DNA from 3 places in the Ensifer sp. ENS11 genome. Region 1 is predicted to be linked to each of the others. Evidence: riboswitches for the same ligand, from Rfam matches in the RefSeq annotation. Region 1 holds a riboswitch; each other region holds the start of a gene.
The links. Region 1 has a riboswitch for cobalamin ahead of IB264_RS09440 (DUF1636 domain-containing protein). Riboswitches for the same ligand answer to the same signal wherever they lie in the genome.
Positions count from the first base shown of each region.

Region 2: it holds a riboswitch for cobalamin, as region 1 does, so the genes downstream of both, IB264_RS13435 (CbtB-domain containing protein) here and IB264_RS09440 (DUF1636 domain-containing protein) in region 1, are expected to answer to the same signal.
Region 3: it holds a riboswitch for cobalamin, as region 1 does, so the genes downstream of both, nrdH (glutaredoxin-like protein NrdH) here and IB264_RS09440 (DUF1636 domain-containing protein) in region 1, are expected to answer to the same signal.

Region 1 covers NZ_JACVAN010000004.1:36,319-41,007, reverse strand. The annotation lists gene IB264_RS09455 (iron ABC transporter permease) at 1-987, opposite strand, end outside; gene IB264_RS09450 (ABC transporter substrate-binding protein) at 1,063-2,016, opposite strand; gene IB264_RS09445 (ABC transporter ATP-binding protein) at 2,013-2,819, opposite strand; gene IB264_RS09440 (DUF1636 domain-containing protein) at 2,842-3,255, opposite strand; cobalamin riboswitch at 3,363-3,579, opposite strand; gene IB264_RS09435 (DUF1330 domain-containing protein) at 3,767-4,060, shown strand; partial or broken gene IB264_RS09430 (winged helix-turn-helix transcriptional regulator) at 4,350-4,689, opposite strand, start outside.
Region 2 covers NZ_JACVAN010000006.1:18,685-23,373, forward strand. The annotation lists gene IB264_RS13420 (glucoamylase family protein) at 1-185, shown strand, start outside; gene IB264_RS13425 ((2Fe-2S)-binding protein) at 182-1,045, shown strand; gene IB264_RS13430 (CbtA family protein) at 1,121-1,915, opposite strand; gene IB264_RS13435 (CbtB-domain containing protein) at 2,113-2,289, opposite strand; cobalamin riboswitch at 2,332-2,601, opposite strand; gene IB264_RS13440 (TetR/AcrR family transcriptional regulator) at 2,600-3,292, opposite strand; gene IB264_RS13445 (NAD(P)H-binding protein) at 3,396-4,226, shown strand; gene IB264_RS13450 (DUF1772 domain-containing protein) at 4,223-4,689, shown strand, end outside.
Region 3 covers NZ_JACVAN010000003.1:295,448-300,136, reverse strand. The annotation lists gene metE (5-methyltetrahydropteroyltriglutamate--homocysteine S-methyltransferase) at 1-1,310, shown strand, start outside; gene IB264_RS08435 (acyl-CoA thioesterase) at 1,307-2,107, shown strand; cobalamin riboswitch at 2,259-2,485, shown strand; gene nrdH (glutaredoxin-like protein NrdH) at 2,787-3,008, shown strand; gene nrdI (class Ib ribonucleoside-diphosphate reductase assembly flavoprotein NrdI) at 3,026-3,442, shown strand; gene nrdE (class 1b ribonucleoside-diphosphate reductase subunit alpha) at 3,412-4,689, shown strand, end outside.

The sequences.
Region 1 (4,689 bases):
AATGGCAATAAAAGCCATGCCGCCGACAAGCCCGGTGATGACGCCGATCGGCATATCCTCGGGCGCCATGACGACGCGGGAAAAGAGGTCCGCCCAGATCAGCACCAGCGCCCCGACGAAGGCCGAAAGCGGGATGACCCGGACATTGTCGCTGCCGGCAAACAGCCGCACGAAATGCGGCACCATCAGGCCGACAAAGCCGATCGCGCCGGAAAAAGCGACCATGACCCCGGTCAGAAGTGCGGTGACGACGAAGAGGACGAGGCGGAACCGGCGAACGGGAATGCCGAGCGTCGTTGCCGTCTCGTCGCCCATGGCAAGCGCATTGATCTCGCGCGCCCTCAGCACGAGGTAGCCGAGGCAGGCTGTCAGCACCACCGCGGGATAGACAAGATGCGGCCATTGCGCGAGCCCGAGACCGCCGAGCATCCAGAAAATCACCGTATGCACCGCCCTTGGATCCCCGAGGAAAATCATCAGGTTGCCGACAGACGTCAAGGTGAAGGCAACGGCCACGCCTGATAGCACCAGCCGGTCGGCATTGGTGCCGAGCACCCTTGTCACGAGCGCAACAAGTGCGGTCGCAGCCAGCGCGCCGGCAAAGGCAAACAGCGGCACCGTGGCAAGGCCGAGAATGAGTCCGGTGTGCAGTAGCGCGATGATCGCGCCGAGCGCGCCGCCGGAGGACACACCGAGCAGATGCGGATCGGCAAGCGGATTGCGGGTAACCGCCTGCAGCACGGCGCCGGTCAAGGCCAGCCCGGCTCCAACCAGCCCGGCAAGCACGACACGCGGCAGGCGCACGTCCCAGACAATGCTTTCGCGCCCCGCCGACCAGACGACGTCGACGCTGCCGGGCGACAGCTTCGAGGCGATGATCGACCAGACGGTCGAGACCGGGATGGGCGCTGAACCCCATGAGACGGCGGCAGTGATCGTCAGGCACAGCAACAGCAGCGCCGCGAGAATGGCGGTCGTGGTTTTCACAGTCCGTCCCTGGTCAATTATTGGAATGGAAAGGCGGGAGCATGCGAAACGGCATGCTCCCGCAGGCCGCCTCGGTTACATCGCCTGCCCGTGAAAGGCCCTGGCAAGGCGCGCAATGGCATCGATGTTGCGTGGACCCGGTGTCGCCTCGACATAATCGAGCACGACGAAGCGGTCATTCCTGACGGCATCGATGTTCTTGAAGGCGGGGTTGCTCTTCATGAAGGCGATCTTCTGCTCGGCGGTGACCTCGCCATAGTTGACGATCACCACCACCTCAGGGTTCTTGTCGATCACCGGCTCCCAGGAAATCTCGGTCCAGCTCTTCTCGATGTCGTCCATGACGTTGACGCCGCCCGCCGCCTCGATCATTGCCGTCGGGATACCGAACCGGCCTGACGTGAACGGCTTCTCCTCGCCGGAATCATAGACGAAGACGCGGGTCGGGCGTTCGATGCCGCCGGTGTCTGCAGTGATCTTGTCGAGATCGCGGCGATAACCGTCGACCAGCGCCTGCGCCCGATCCTCGACGCCGAAGATGCGGCCGAGATTGAGGATATCGACGAACATGTCGTCCATGACAGGCTTGCCCTTGGCCATGACGTGAATGCAGGATTCGGTCAGCTCATAGACGTTGATCTTGAAGGGTTCGAGCGTTTCCGGCGTCACCTCGCCCCCGACCTTCATGCCGTAGTTCCAGCCGGCGAAGTAGAAGTCGGCGTCGGCATTGAGCAGCACTTCCTTGGTCGGATATTTTTCCGAAAGCTCCGGCAGCGCCTTGACGCCTTCGCGCAGCTTTTCGTCCAGCGTCTTCCAGCCGGATACGCCGGTATAGCCGACCATGCGGTCCTGCAATTTCAGAGCCAGCATCATTTCAGTGAGGTTGACGTCGTTGGAAACGGCGCGCTTCGGTGCTGAATCGAAGGTCACCTCGCGGTTGCAGCTCTTGACGGTCACGGGATAGGCGAGCGCCGGCGTTGCCGCCAGAACCAGCAGGGCAAAGGCGGAATGGGCAATGAAGGTCTTCATGAAATCAGTTCCTGTCGAGCAAGTGAAAAGGAAAAGCGTGCGCCGCTCGAAACGGCATTGTTGTGGGCAGTGGCGGTGACGCCGAAGGCGGCGGAAAGCGCTTGTGGGTTGAGCACGTCTTCGGGCGGGCCGAAGGCCGTCATGCGTCCCTCCGTCAGGATCGCCACATCGGTCGCGAACTCGGCTGCCAGGTTGATGTCGTGCAGCGTGGTGACGATCGTCAGCTGCAGCGTCTGCAACAACTCGAGAATTTCGAGCTGGTGGCGGATATCGAGATGGTTTGTCGGCTCGTCGAGAATGATGATGCGCGGCTGCTGGGCAAGCGCCCGGGCGATCAGCACCCGCTGCTTCTCGCCGCCCGAAAGCGTCGCGAATTGCCGCCCGGCAAGGTGGGTGAGATCGAGATGCTCGAGCGCGTGCGCAACCGTCTCGCGGTCCCTCGCGGTCCAGCCGCTCATGCCCTCACGCCGGGGGATGCGGCCCATCATCACCACGTCGCGCACGCTGAAGGGAAAGTCGCTCGGCATTTCCTGCAGCACGACGGCAATGATCTTTGCCGCCTCGCGCGCCGTCATCGCCCAGATGTCGACGCCATCGACCTCGATTGCGCCCGCTATCGGCTGGGCCGAGCGATAGAGGCAGCGCAGCAGCGAGGTCTTGCCGGCACCGTTCGGCCCGAGAATGGCAAGCCGGCTGCCGGGCGCAATGGCAAAGTCGATCTCGCGGACCAGCCGCAGGTCCGGGCGCGGTCCCCAATCCAGGGCGTGGACCCGAAGCCCGGCCCCTGTCGCGGTGCAGCTCATCGGCTCGTCCCTCCCCGCGCCATCATTGGAAATGCCAGCCGATGTCTTCGGAGACCAGCATCGCTGCCGGGATGCGCGCCAGCGTCTTGCCGTTGAGCCCGCGCGGCCTCTCGGCCGCCCGCGTCATGCCATCGCCCCTTCCGGCATAGGTGGTCGCGAACGAGACGAGATCATCGATATCCTCCTCGGGCGAGATATCGCCAAAGAGGTAGGTCGCCTTGCCGGTTGCCTGGAAAGCGATGGTGCAAGGCCTGGTACACGCGGCCATGCAGACCGTCCCAGTAATGGAGAAATCCCGGTCGAGCGGCTCGCCGAGCGCGGCAATACTGCGGTTCAGCCGCTGGATCAGATCCGCTCCCGGACGGCATGGGCCGCCGGTGAAACGGCAATCGGTGCAGACCGTTATCGTGTGCTGTCGGGAAACCGGATTGGCCATGTCTCTTCTCCTCCGGATTGGTCCGGAGAGAATGTGGCAACGCGGCATGATGACGGATGACCGTCGCGCAAAAACCAGTTCTTTTCCATCGGAACACCCCGTCCGTTGTGGTTGATCGGTTCGATGGCAGGTCTCCTGGCTCGCGGGTCGCGGCGCATCCACGTCTTCCCGGCTGATCGCCAGTGACATGGTGTGAATGCGCTTTCCGCTCACAGTTGCGGGGGCAGCCACGGTTTCGGCCCCATTTGGGTCGTCCGCTCCGTGTTCCCTTTTCAGCCGCTTCCGCATTGTCGCGGTTGCAGCACCATCAAAGCCTTCGTCGCACACTTCGGCGGAGGTGACAACCGCCGCGACAGCACGGCCTTGGCCTATCAACATGTCGCATTTTTTCATGCGCATTTGTTATGTGATAACATAACATTATTCAACACAAAAATATGTTGACCAACTCGCCCGCACCGACCAACGGGCGTATCCTTCGATGGCGCCTGTGTGGAAAAGGAGATCTGCCATGGCCGCCTATCTGATTGCGGATGTCGAGGTCACCGATGCCGCGGCCTTTGAAGAATACATACGGGAAGTGCCGGCAACGGAGGCGCGCTATGGTGGCCGATATTTGGGGCGCGGTGGCGCTACCCGGGTGCTCGAGGGAGACTGGGAGCCGCACCGGCTCGTCATTGTCGAGTTCCCGGACATGCACTCCTTGCTCGAGTGGTACAACTCGCCGGCGTATCAACGCCTCAAGGCGATCCGAGAGCGCTGCGCCAAGACGCGGATCATGACGCTGGAAGGCGTTGCCACCTAAGCAGTCGGGCCGTCATTGTTCCAGCAGCTTCCGACGTTTACCGCAAAGGTGCGGCATTGGCATATCAACATGCGGCATATTTTCATATTCATCTGTTATGTAATATCATAATACAACACAAGCTAACGAATGATGCCTGCGACGCACATTGGCAGAGCACTTCTCACGCCATCAGGACGATCGATCGCGACTGTCAACCGGACCTATTAATCTGGCATCAGCGTTTGCCGGCGACGGTCATAAGACATTGCTCGACCAACGGACCGGCAACTCTGTGCTGGAAGCGATTTCAAGAGGCGTTGTCAGGCGATACTTCATCTGCCTGGGGTGCCTCATTCCGGTGCGGCGATACGAATGGGACGTGTCCCGACTGGAGCGCCGGTCGCCCGGTCGATGGTGACGGGATCGATCTCCGTTCCGGTCTCGGCGTCGAAGAACCGGGTTACCTCGCCCCCGCCGCGATGCTTGCGTCCCCACGCGCCGATGGCAAACAGAACCGGCAGGAAGTCTTGGCCAGCTTCGGTCAGGACATATTCGTCTCGTGGCGGACGATCGGAATAGCGGCGTTTCTCCAGCAGCCCCTCCTCCGTCAGCGCTGAAAGCCGCCCCGTCAGCATCGTCGGCGCGAT
Region 2 (4,689 bases), on a different contig from region 1:
TGGGCCCGGAGGGTTGGGTCGACGACCGCGTGGTCGGGCTTGACCAGGGGCTTGTCGTGATGATGATCGAGAATGCCAGAAACGGTTTCGTCTGGGAGCTGACGCGCAGCATTCCGGCCATACGGCGCGGATTGCAGCGGGCGGATTTTCGCGGCGGCTGGCTTGAGACCAGGGAGACGGCATGAGCTTGGGCCACGAGCGGCAGGACGAGCGCCCGGCGGAGGACGAGGCGGACGCGGCGTTGCGCCAGAGCGCCCTTGGCGTTCTCGCGCACCTGCAGTCGTCTTTCCCCGAAGTGGGCTTTTCGCTCGGGGCCGCCGGCGACGTATTTCTTCCCGAGGCGCGGTTCTGGGTGGAGGAGGGCGTCGGGCTTGAAGACAGCCTTGCCTATCAGGATCGCTTTGCCGAGGGCATGGACGACAAGATCCGCGCCGCCCATCTGATTGCCTTTTACAGCAACCAGCTCACGCTCGCGCTTGGCGGCCTCTATCTCGGTGGGGGCATCGTGGCAGCCGTTCGCGGCCTTCGCTTCGAAGAATTTTCGCGGGCCTATGGCGAACGGCTTGTCGCGGCCAAGCGGTTTCATTTCAGCCTTGCCTTGCCCGCAGCCGGGGATCATGCCCCGGCGACTGCGGACGTCTTCGGCGAAACCTTCGCTGCGCATCTGGCGCCGATCGTCGTCATGTTGAAGCGTCGCACCGGCCTGTCCTCGGGCGCGCAATGGCGGCTTGCGGCGGATTCGCTTGCCGGTGGGTTCCTGGAGATCGGCCGCGTCCTCGGCGACGAGGAGACCGCGATGGCGAGGGCGCTGGCGATCGTCAAGCGCGCGGGTACGTCGCTATTTTCCGACAAGCTCCGTTACGAGGACATCGTGATCGAGATCGGCGGCAATCATGCGCTGTCGCGCACCTATCGCCTGCGCGGCGGCTGCTGTCTCTATTATCGAACGGAAGGTGGCAGCTTCTGCGACAGTTGCGTGATGCTGGCGCCGGACGACCGCCGCGCGCGGTTGCAGGCGCATCTGCTGGCATTGCAGGCGCGCTGAGACATCTCGACGACAAAGCCCCTGATATCGGCGATATCAGGGGCTCCGGGTTGATGGCGAAATCTGGCCGGTCTGTTACGCCTTGGCGAAACGATCGTTGATGAAGCCCGACACGACGCCGAGAACAATCCAGAACGCGAGCGTGGTGGCAAGGGCTGCCACGGCGAATTCAGCGCCGAGCACGGCCGGCACATTGCTGGAGATGTCCGACGGTTGCGGCGCGCCATAGACATGCGGTGCCGCGATCAGCACGAGGCCGATGATCTTGGCGGCGATCTCTTGCCGCAAGACCAGCAGATAGAGACCGGCGGCAGACAACAGCACGGTTGCACCCCACCAGACCTGGCGGTCGCCGAGTTCCGCGGCCGGGAAGCCCGGCAGTTCCGGCGGCAGACCGATTGCCGGCAGCATGTGCACGGCAAGCCAGCCGCAGGCGCCCCAGAGCGCGCCGTTCCTGAGCGTGATCGGGTAGCCGATGACGAGGCTGACGCCGGCGAGCAGCAGCGCGAAGCCGGAGCCGGTCACCAGATTGGCGATCAGCGTGCCGGAAAAGCGGCTCATGCCGAACATGATGCCGCCTTCCTCGTGTTCGCCCTCATGGGCGTAGGCAGGCGTGATCGGCGACAGGGCGTCAAGCAAAGCGCCAATCGGCGAAACCGCCTTCAGCGACGAATGCTGGTCGTGGTTTGCTGCGGCCGGATCGGCCGTTCCCGGCTGAACGGCTGGTTGTTCGCCGGCGGCCGGTGCCTCGCCTTCGAATTCTTCCGCGTGCAGGATCAGCGGTACGACGCGCAGTTCCTGGGCGCCGGTCATGAAGACACCGGCAATCAATCCAGCCACGATCGCGGCCAGAAGCGTTCTGACAATCATTTTCGATATCCCTCGATATCGGCGCGCCATGCATCTGGCAGGCAGCGCCGTGTCCCACTGGCAAATATGCGAACGGCTCCGTCCGGCAGATCTTCAATCTGCATCAGACGCGAGCAAACGCGTCCGGCTGTCTGCCGGAAGCGTTTTTGTCCGCAGCTATGTCGATGCGGAACGCAAGTCGCGTCCCGGAACATCGCTTAGTGGCAGGGGAAGCCATAGGAGTGGCGGGTGTCGTGCGCGGTATCGTGCAGCACGGCCGAGTTCGCCAGGCCTGCGCCGAAGACGAGGAAGCCGCCGATGAGGAGCGCGATGATACCTGCGGTCAGACGATCGCTGAGGGAGAGCGGAATGCTCGAAACTGTAGATGTAGCCATGACAACCTCCGTGATGGCGTCGGGATCTTTCCCGGTTTGGGCCCTATGCCCGCATCGACTGGCAGGTTTCCTGGCTCAGGACGTCGGGTGAGATCACCCTGGATTTGCCTCGCCTTCCCAGAGCAAGGGCCGCCCTCTCGCGGTCTTGTCTCCAGTGGCTTCTTCCGGATCGCTCCGGAACGGCGCATTCACGTCGCTCTACAGTCGCGGGGTCGGCCGTGATTTGAATGCCCAGCATGGGTCCATCCGTCACGTTCCCGTTTACTCCCGAAACGCGTTCGCGTTGCGGGAACCAATCGATCCACGATGATTAGGATCGCACCCCGGAGATGTCAATTAGACTTGCGCCGCCGCCCGGTCCATCCGCGACAAAATCACGAAGGATCATGCGTTTATAGGCTTCGACGATCTGGTCGCCCTCTGCTCTGGTGACGGAGACCGCAAGCCGCATCGTGCAATCGCCGAGATGCATGATCAAAAAGGCGGCGCTGTCGATCGTTTCGCGCGGCGTGTCGGGCGCAAACCGAGCCCAGACGTCGGCCAGAAGCTGGCCGCCGGCACGGCTTTGCAAAAGGTCGATCTCGCGCAGCGCCTTGTCGGCCTGCATCGCTGACCAGATGTCGCGCATCACAGGCTCGGCCAGGAACATATCGTAATAGATGTCGAACAGCATGGAGAAGGCGTCACGCAGTTCCGAGATCGACGTCACCTTGGCAAGCTCGGCCCCGATGCATTCATTGCAGACCGCATTGTAGCGCTCGGCCAGCGTGCGCACGATCGCCGCCTTGTCGGGGAAGTACTGGTAGAGGGAGCCGATCGAGATTCCAGCCTTTTCAGCGACTTCGCTCATGCGCATGGCGTCGCTGCCCTTCTCCTGGATGATCGCCGTGGCGCAGGAAAGGATGTGCTCGACGCGCTCGCGGCTGCGCTTCTGGCTGGGCGTGCGGCGCAGCGCCGGCTCGTCGTCAGCGGGGATTGTGGAAGGGCTTGCATCGGGAATCATGAGTAATGCTCACATTTTGACTTGACTCCTAAAATACGAGGATTTATCACATTTGCAAATGTGAGAGATGCTCATGTTTTGCAATCAACCTCAGGAGGAAGCGATGACTGACAAACTCACACTGGTTCTGGGCGGTACGGGCAAGACGGGGCGGCGGGTGGCGGCCCGCCTTGAGGAGCGGGGTATCGCGGTGCGCATCGGCGCCCGTTCGGCATCGCCTTCCTTCGACTGGACGGATGAGGCGACCTGGGCGCCCGTGCTTGAAAATGTCGAGCGCATCTATATCAGCTACCAGCCGGATCTGGCGGTGCCGGGCGCCGTCGAAACCATCCGCAAATTCTCGAGGCTTGCCGTTCGCTCGGGCATCAAGCGGCTGGTGCTTCTGTCGGGGCGCGGCGAGGACGAGGCGGAAGCGGCCGAGCGCGAACTGCAGGCCTCCGGCGCCGACTGGACGATCATCCGGGCAAGCTGGTTCTTCGAGAATTTCAGCGAGGATTTTTTGACCGATTCCGTTCGCAGCGGATCGGTGTTCCTGCCGCCGGATGAGATCACCGAACCCTTCATCAGCACCGACGACATCGCCGACGTGGCAGTTGCAGCCCTTCTGGACGAGGGGCATGTCGGCAAGGTCTATGAGCTGACAGGCCCGCGGCTGATGACCTTTGCCCAGGCCGTGGCCGAGATCGCGACGGCTGCCAACCGCCGGATCGGCTATCAGTCCGTGCCGGTTGCCGACTTCACGGTGCAGTTGCGGGCCGACGGATTGCCTGATGACTATGTCGAACTCATCCGCTATCTCTTCACGTCGGTGCTCGACGGGCGCAATTCGCAAGTGACGTCCGATGTCGAGCGCGTGCTTGGGCGCAAACCGCGCGACTTCGCCGACTATGCCCGGGAGACCGCTGCAACTGGTGTCTGGAGTATCGCCGCATGATCCCGCTGATCCCCGCTCTGGCGTTTGCCGCCGCAATCGGCTCCGGCCTGATGGCCGGGCTGTTCTTCATCTTCTCGGTCTGCATCATGCAGGCTTTGTCGCGGCTGCCGGCGGAGCAGGGGATCGCGGCGATGAACGCCATCAACGTGGTGATCCAGAATCCGCTGTTCCTCAGTACCTTCATGGGCACGGCGCTTCTGGGGCTCGCGCTGGTCGTCGCGGCCTTCATCTGGGGCGGTAACGGCAGCCTGCTGCTGGCGGCCGGCGGCATCGCCTACGTCGCCGGCGTGCTGATCGTCACCATTATCTTCAACGTGCCGATGAACGATGCGCTGGCGGCTGCCACGTCTGGGCAGGCTGCCACCGAAATCTGGCAGCAGCACTACCTGACCGACTGGGTCTGGTGGAACCATGTGCGCACGATTTCCTCGATCGGCGCTCTGGCGCTGTTCATTCTGGGTTT
Region 3 (4,689 bases), on a different contig from region 1:
TCGATCTCGAACGAGCGCTCGATCCGGAGCTCGTCTCCTGGCTTGCCTTCGCCCTGCAGAAGCTGGACGAACTCAGCCTGCTTGCCCGCGCATTCGAGCCGGGCCTGGCCAATCCCGAGCAGGTCTTTGCAAAATCGATTGCTGCGGTCGAGGCACGGCTGACCTCGCTCAAGGTCCACGATCCACTCGTTGCCGGACGCTTGAAGAACCTGACGGCAGCAGACAGCCGCCGTCAATCGAGTTTTGCAACGCGCCGGCGGCGGCAGGAAGACAGGCTGGCACTGCCGCTCTTCCCGACGACGACGATCGGCTCCTTCCCGCAGACGTCAGAGGTGCGCCAGGCACGATCGCTGCATGCCAAGGGCGAGCTCAGCTATGTCGACTACCTCGCCTACCTGCGCCAGGAGACGGAGAAGGCCGTGCGCTGGCAGGAGGAAATCGGCATCGAGGTGCTGGTGCACGGCGAATTCGAGCGCAACGACATGGTGCAGTATTTCGGCGAGCAGCTCTCCGGCTATGGGTTCACTCAGAGCGGTTGGGTGCAGAGCTACGGCTCGCGCTACGTACGCCCGCCGATCATCTTCGGCGATGTCTCGCGCCCGAACCCGATGACGGTCGATTGGGCAACCTATGCGCAGTCGCTGACGGACAAGCCGATGAAGGGCATGCTCACCGGCCCGGTGACGATGCTGCAATGGTCGTTCGTGCGCGACGACCTGCCCCGGTCGATCGTATGCCGGCAGATCGCACTGGCGCTGCGCGACGAAGTCACCGACCTGGAAACGGCCGGTATCGCCGTGATCCAGATCGACGAACCGGCGCTGCGCGAGGGACTGCCACTGAGACAGGCCGATCGAAAGGCCTATCTCGACTGGGCGGTCGAGTGCTTCCGCATCAGCGCCTCCGGCGTCGGTGACGAAACCCAGATCCACACCCACATGTGCTACTCGGAGTTCAACGACATCATGGCGGCGATTGCGGCAATGGATGCCGATGTCATCTCCATCGAAACCTCGCGCTCGAAGATGGAGCTGCTCGGCGCCTTTATCGATCAGGCCTATCCGAACGAGATCGGCCCCGGCGTCTACGACATCCACTCGCCGCGGGTACCCACTGTCAACGAGATGGTGCATCTGATCGAACAGGCGACCGACGGTCTGACGCCGGCGCAGATCTGGGTCAATCCGGATTGTGGGCTGAAAACAAGGCGGTGGGAGGAAGTTCGCCCGGCGCTCGTCAACATGGTCGCGGCGGCGCAAACGCTGCGCCAATCCTTCACTGCCGGCCGGCAAGAGGCCGCAAACGCATGACGGACGATAGCAATATCGAGAAGGCGCCGGGGGAAACCCCGGCGCCCGCCACCTTGATCGACATCGTCTTTCCCGGCGACACCAATCACCACGGCACGCTCTTCGGCCGTGCGGGCCTCGCACTCATGGACCGGACCGCCTTCATCGTCGCCACGCGCCACGGCCGCGTTCCCTTCGTCACCGCCTCCTGCGATCGCGTCGACTTCCGCGGCCCCGCCCACATCGGCCATATCGTCAGCTGCAGCGGCCGCCCGATCCGGGTCGGGCGGCGTTCGATGGTCGTCGAAGTCGATATGATCGCGGAAGATCTGACGGCCGGCACCCGCGATCTGTGCGCCCGCGGCCAGTTCACCATGGTCGCGATGCCGGAGGGCAAGGGCGCCGGCTGGTCGTTGCCTTCTCTCGACACCGATGCGATCGGAGCGCCAAAAGACGATGCCGTGCGCATGGTCGATATCGTCTTTCCGGATCAGGCCAACAGCTTCGGCGCCATGTTTGGCGGCGACGCGCTGGCGCAGATGACCAAGGCCGCCTTCGGCGCGGCGACACGGGCGAGCCGCAAGACGACAGTGCTCGCCTCCTGCCAGCGCATCGATTTCAAGCACCGGATCACCGTTGGCTCGATCATCGAGCTTGTCGCCAGGATTGTGCGCACCGGACGGAGCTCGACGACGGTCGATGTCGAATTGTGGTCAGAGGATTTGACGGGAGCGAAACAGACCCTGACTGCCCATGGCGCCTTCATCATGGTGGCAGTCGACGGGGACAATCGTCCTGTTCCCGCCTTCGCGGCTTGAGGATTTCAGCAGAGCTGTCAATGACGGCTCTCCATCCACAGGCTTCGCCGACACTTGTCGTTTACTCCCCGCTATCCACACCCGAAAAAATATTGTCCGCCTCCCAGGTGGCTTCGACATGGAACCTATTGACGCAATTTTCCCGACATATACTATATCTAGTGTTCGAGGTTCTCCCGATTCGCAAGGATTGGGAGCGAAGATGGGAATACGGTGCCGTCGTAGCGATTTCGCTTGGCTAAGCCGTGGCTGCCCCCGCAACTGTAAACGGCGAGCAACTGTCCAGCATTCGGCCACTGAAGCATGATGCATCGGGAAGGTCCGGACAGAAGCACCGACCCGTGAGCCAGGAGACCTGCCTCGATCGATAAACGTCCACGGGCGGGGTGTCCGGAGAGGTCAGAGGTGTGCATGGGGCAGGATGAAACCTGCCTGATCGTCTCGACGTCTCCCCGGAAGCGCCGTCTTCAACTTCGGGGTGAAGTCATGTCCGCGTCATCGAATTCCTATCATTCGCCAATGAAGAGGCGCGGGAAGCCGCGAATCTGACGAACAACCGCGCCCGGGTCTTCTCGACCCGAGCAAGCGGTCATCCTGCCAGTCCTGCATTTCGCCGGATCGCTTGTGCGTATCCGCATGCCTTTTCATGCCCAGATCCAGCCGACCAAACGAGGAAGAAATGAACGTCACCGTCTACAGCAAGCCCGCCTGCGTCCAGTGCACCGCAACCTATCGCGCGCTCGACCGCCAGGGCGTCAATTACGAGGTGATCGACATTTCGGTCGACCAGGACGCGTTCGAGACGGTCAAGGGCCTTGGCTACATGCAGGTTCCCGTCGTCATCGCCGGTCCGGAGCACTGGGCAGGCTTCCGCCCCGACAAGATCAGCGCACTGTCCTGAAGCCGAGGTACGGCGCGATGGGGCTGATCGTCTATTTTTCCACCCGCTCGGAAAACACCCATCGCTTCGTCGGCAAGCTCGGCCTGCGCGCCAGACGCATTCCCGTCAGCGCGGCCGACGCGCCGCTCGACGTGCACGAACCCTATGTGCTCGTCGTCCCGACCTATTGCGGCGACGACGGCCGGGGCGCCGTGCCCAAACAGGTGATCCGCTTTCTCAACGATGCGGACAACCGCTCCCACATCCGCGGCGTGATTGCCGCGGGCAACAGCAATTTCGGCGCGACCTACGGGATCGCCGGCGACGTGATCTCGGCCAAGTGCCAGGTGCCCTATCTCTACCGGTTCGAACTGTTGGGAACCGATGAGGACGTCGCCAATGTCAAAAACGGGATGGAACGATTTTGGACGTCTCAACACTCGAACGCCCCTTGAAGGCGACGGAATCGGCGCTCGATTACCACGCGCTGAACGCCATGCTGAACCTCTATGACGAGGACGGCCGGATCCAGCTCGACAAGGACCGGTTGGCGGCAAAGCAGTACTTCCTGCAGCACGTCAACCAGAACACCGTGTTCTTCCATAACCTGCGCGAAAAACTCGATTACCTCGTCACCGAGGGCTACTACGAGCAGGAGGTTCTCGACCAGTATTCGTTCAACTTCGTGCGCGACCTGTTCGATCACGCCTATGACAAGAAGTTCCGTTTCCCGACCTTTCTCGGCGCCTTCAAATATTACACCAGCTACACGCTGAAGACCTTCGACGGGAAGCGCTACCTCGAGCGCTACGAGGACCGGGTCTGCATGGTGGCGCTGACGCTGGCGCGCGGCGACGAGGCGCTGGCGCGCGACATGGTCGACGAGATCATCTCCGGTCGCTTCCAACCGGCGACCCCGACCTTCCTCAACGCCGGCAAAAAGCAGCGCGGCGAGCTCGTCTCCTGCTTTCTGCTGAGGGTCGAGGACAACATGGAATCGATCGCGCGCGGCATTAATTCGGCGCTACAATTGTCGAAGCGCGGCGGCGGCGTGGCGCTGTCGCTTACCAACATCCGCGAGGCCGGCGCCCCGATCAAGCAGATCGAAAACCAGTCGTCCGGCATCATTCCCGTGATGAAGCTGCTGGAGGATTCGTTCTCCTACGCCAACCAGCTTGGCGCCCGCCAGGGTGCCGGCGCCGTCTATCTCAACGCCCACCACCCCGACATCATGCGTTTCCTCGACACCAAGCGGGAGAACGCCGACGAGAAGATCCGTATCAAGACGCTGTCGCTGGGCGTCGTCGTTCCCGACATCACCTTCGAACTCGCCAAGAACAACGAGGACATGTACCTGTTCTCGCCCTATGACGTGGAGCGCGTCTACGGCGTTGCCTTCACCGACATCTCGGTCACGGAAAAATATCGGGAAATGGTCGCCGACAGCCGGATCCGCAAGAAGAAGATCAAGGCGCGCGAGTTCTTCCAGGTGCTGGCCGAAATCCAGTTCGAGTCGGGCTATCCCTACATCATGTTCGAAGACACGGTGAACCGCGCCAACCCGATCGCCGGCCGCATCACCATGAGCAACCTCTGCTCAGAAATCCTCCAGGTCAGCGAAGCCAGCGAGTACAATGACGACCTGTCCTACAAGCACCTGGGCAAGGACATCTCCTGCAATCTCGGCTCGCTGAATATCGCC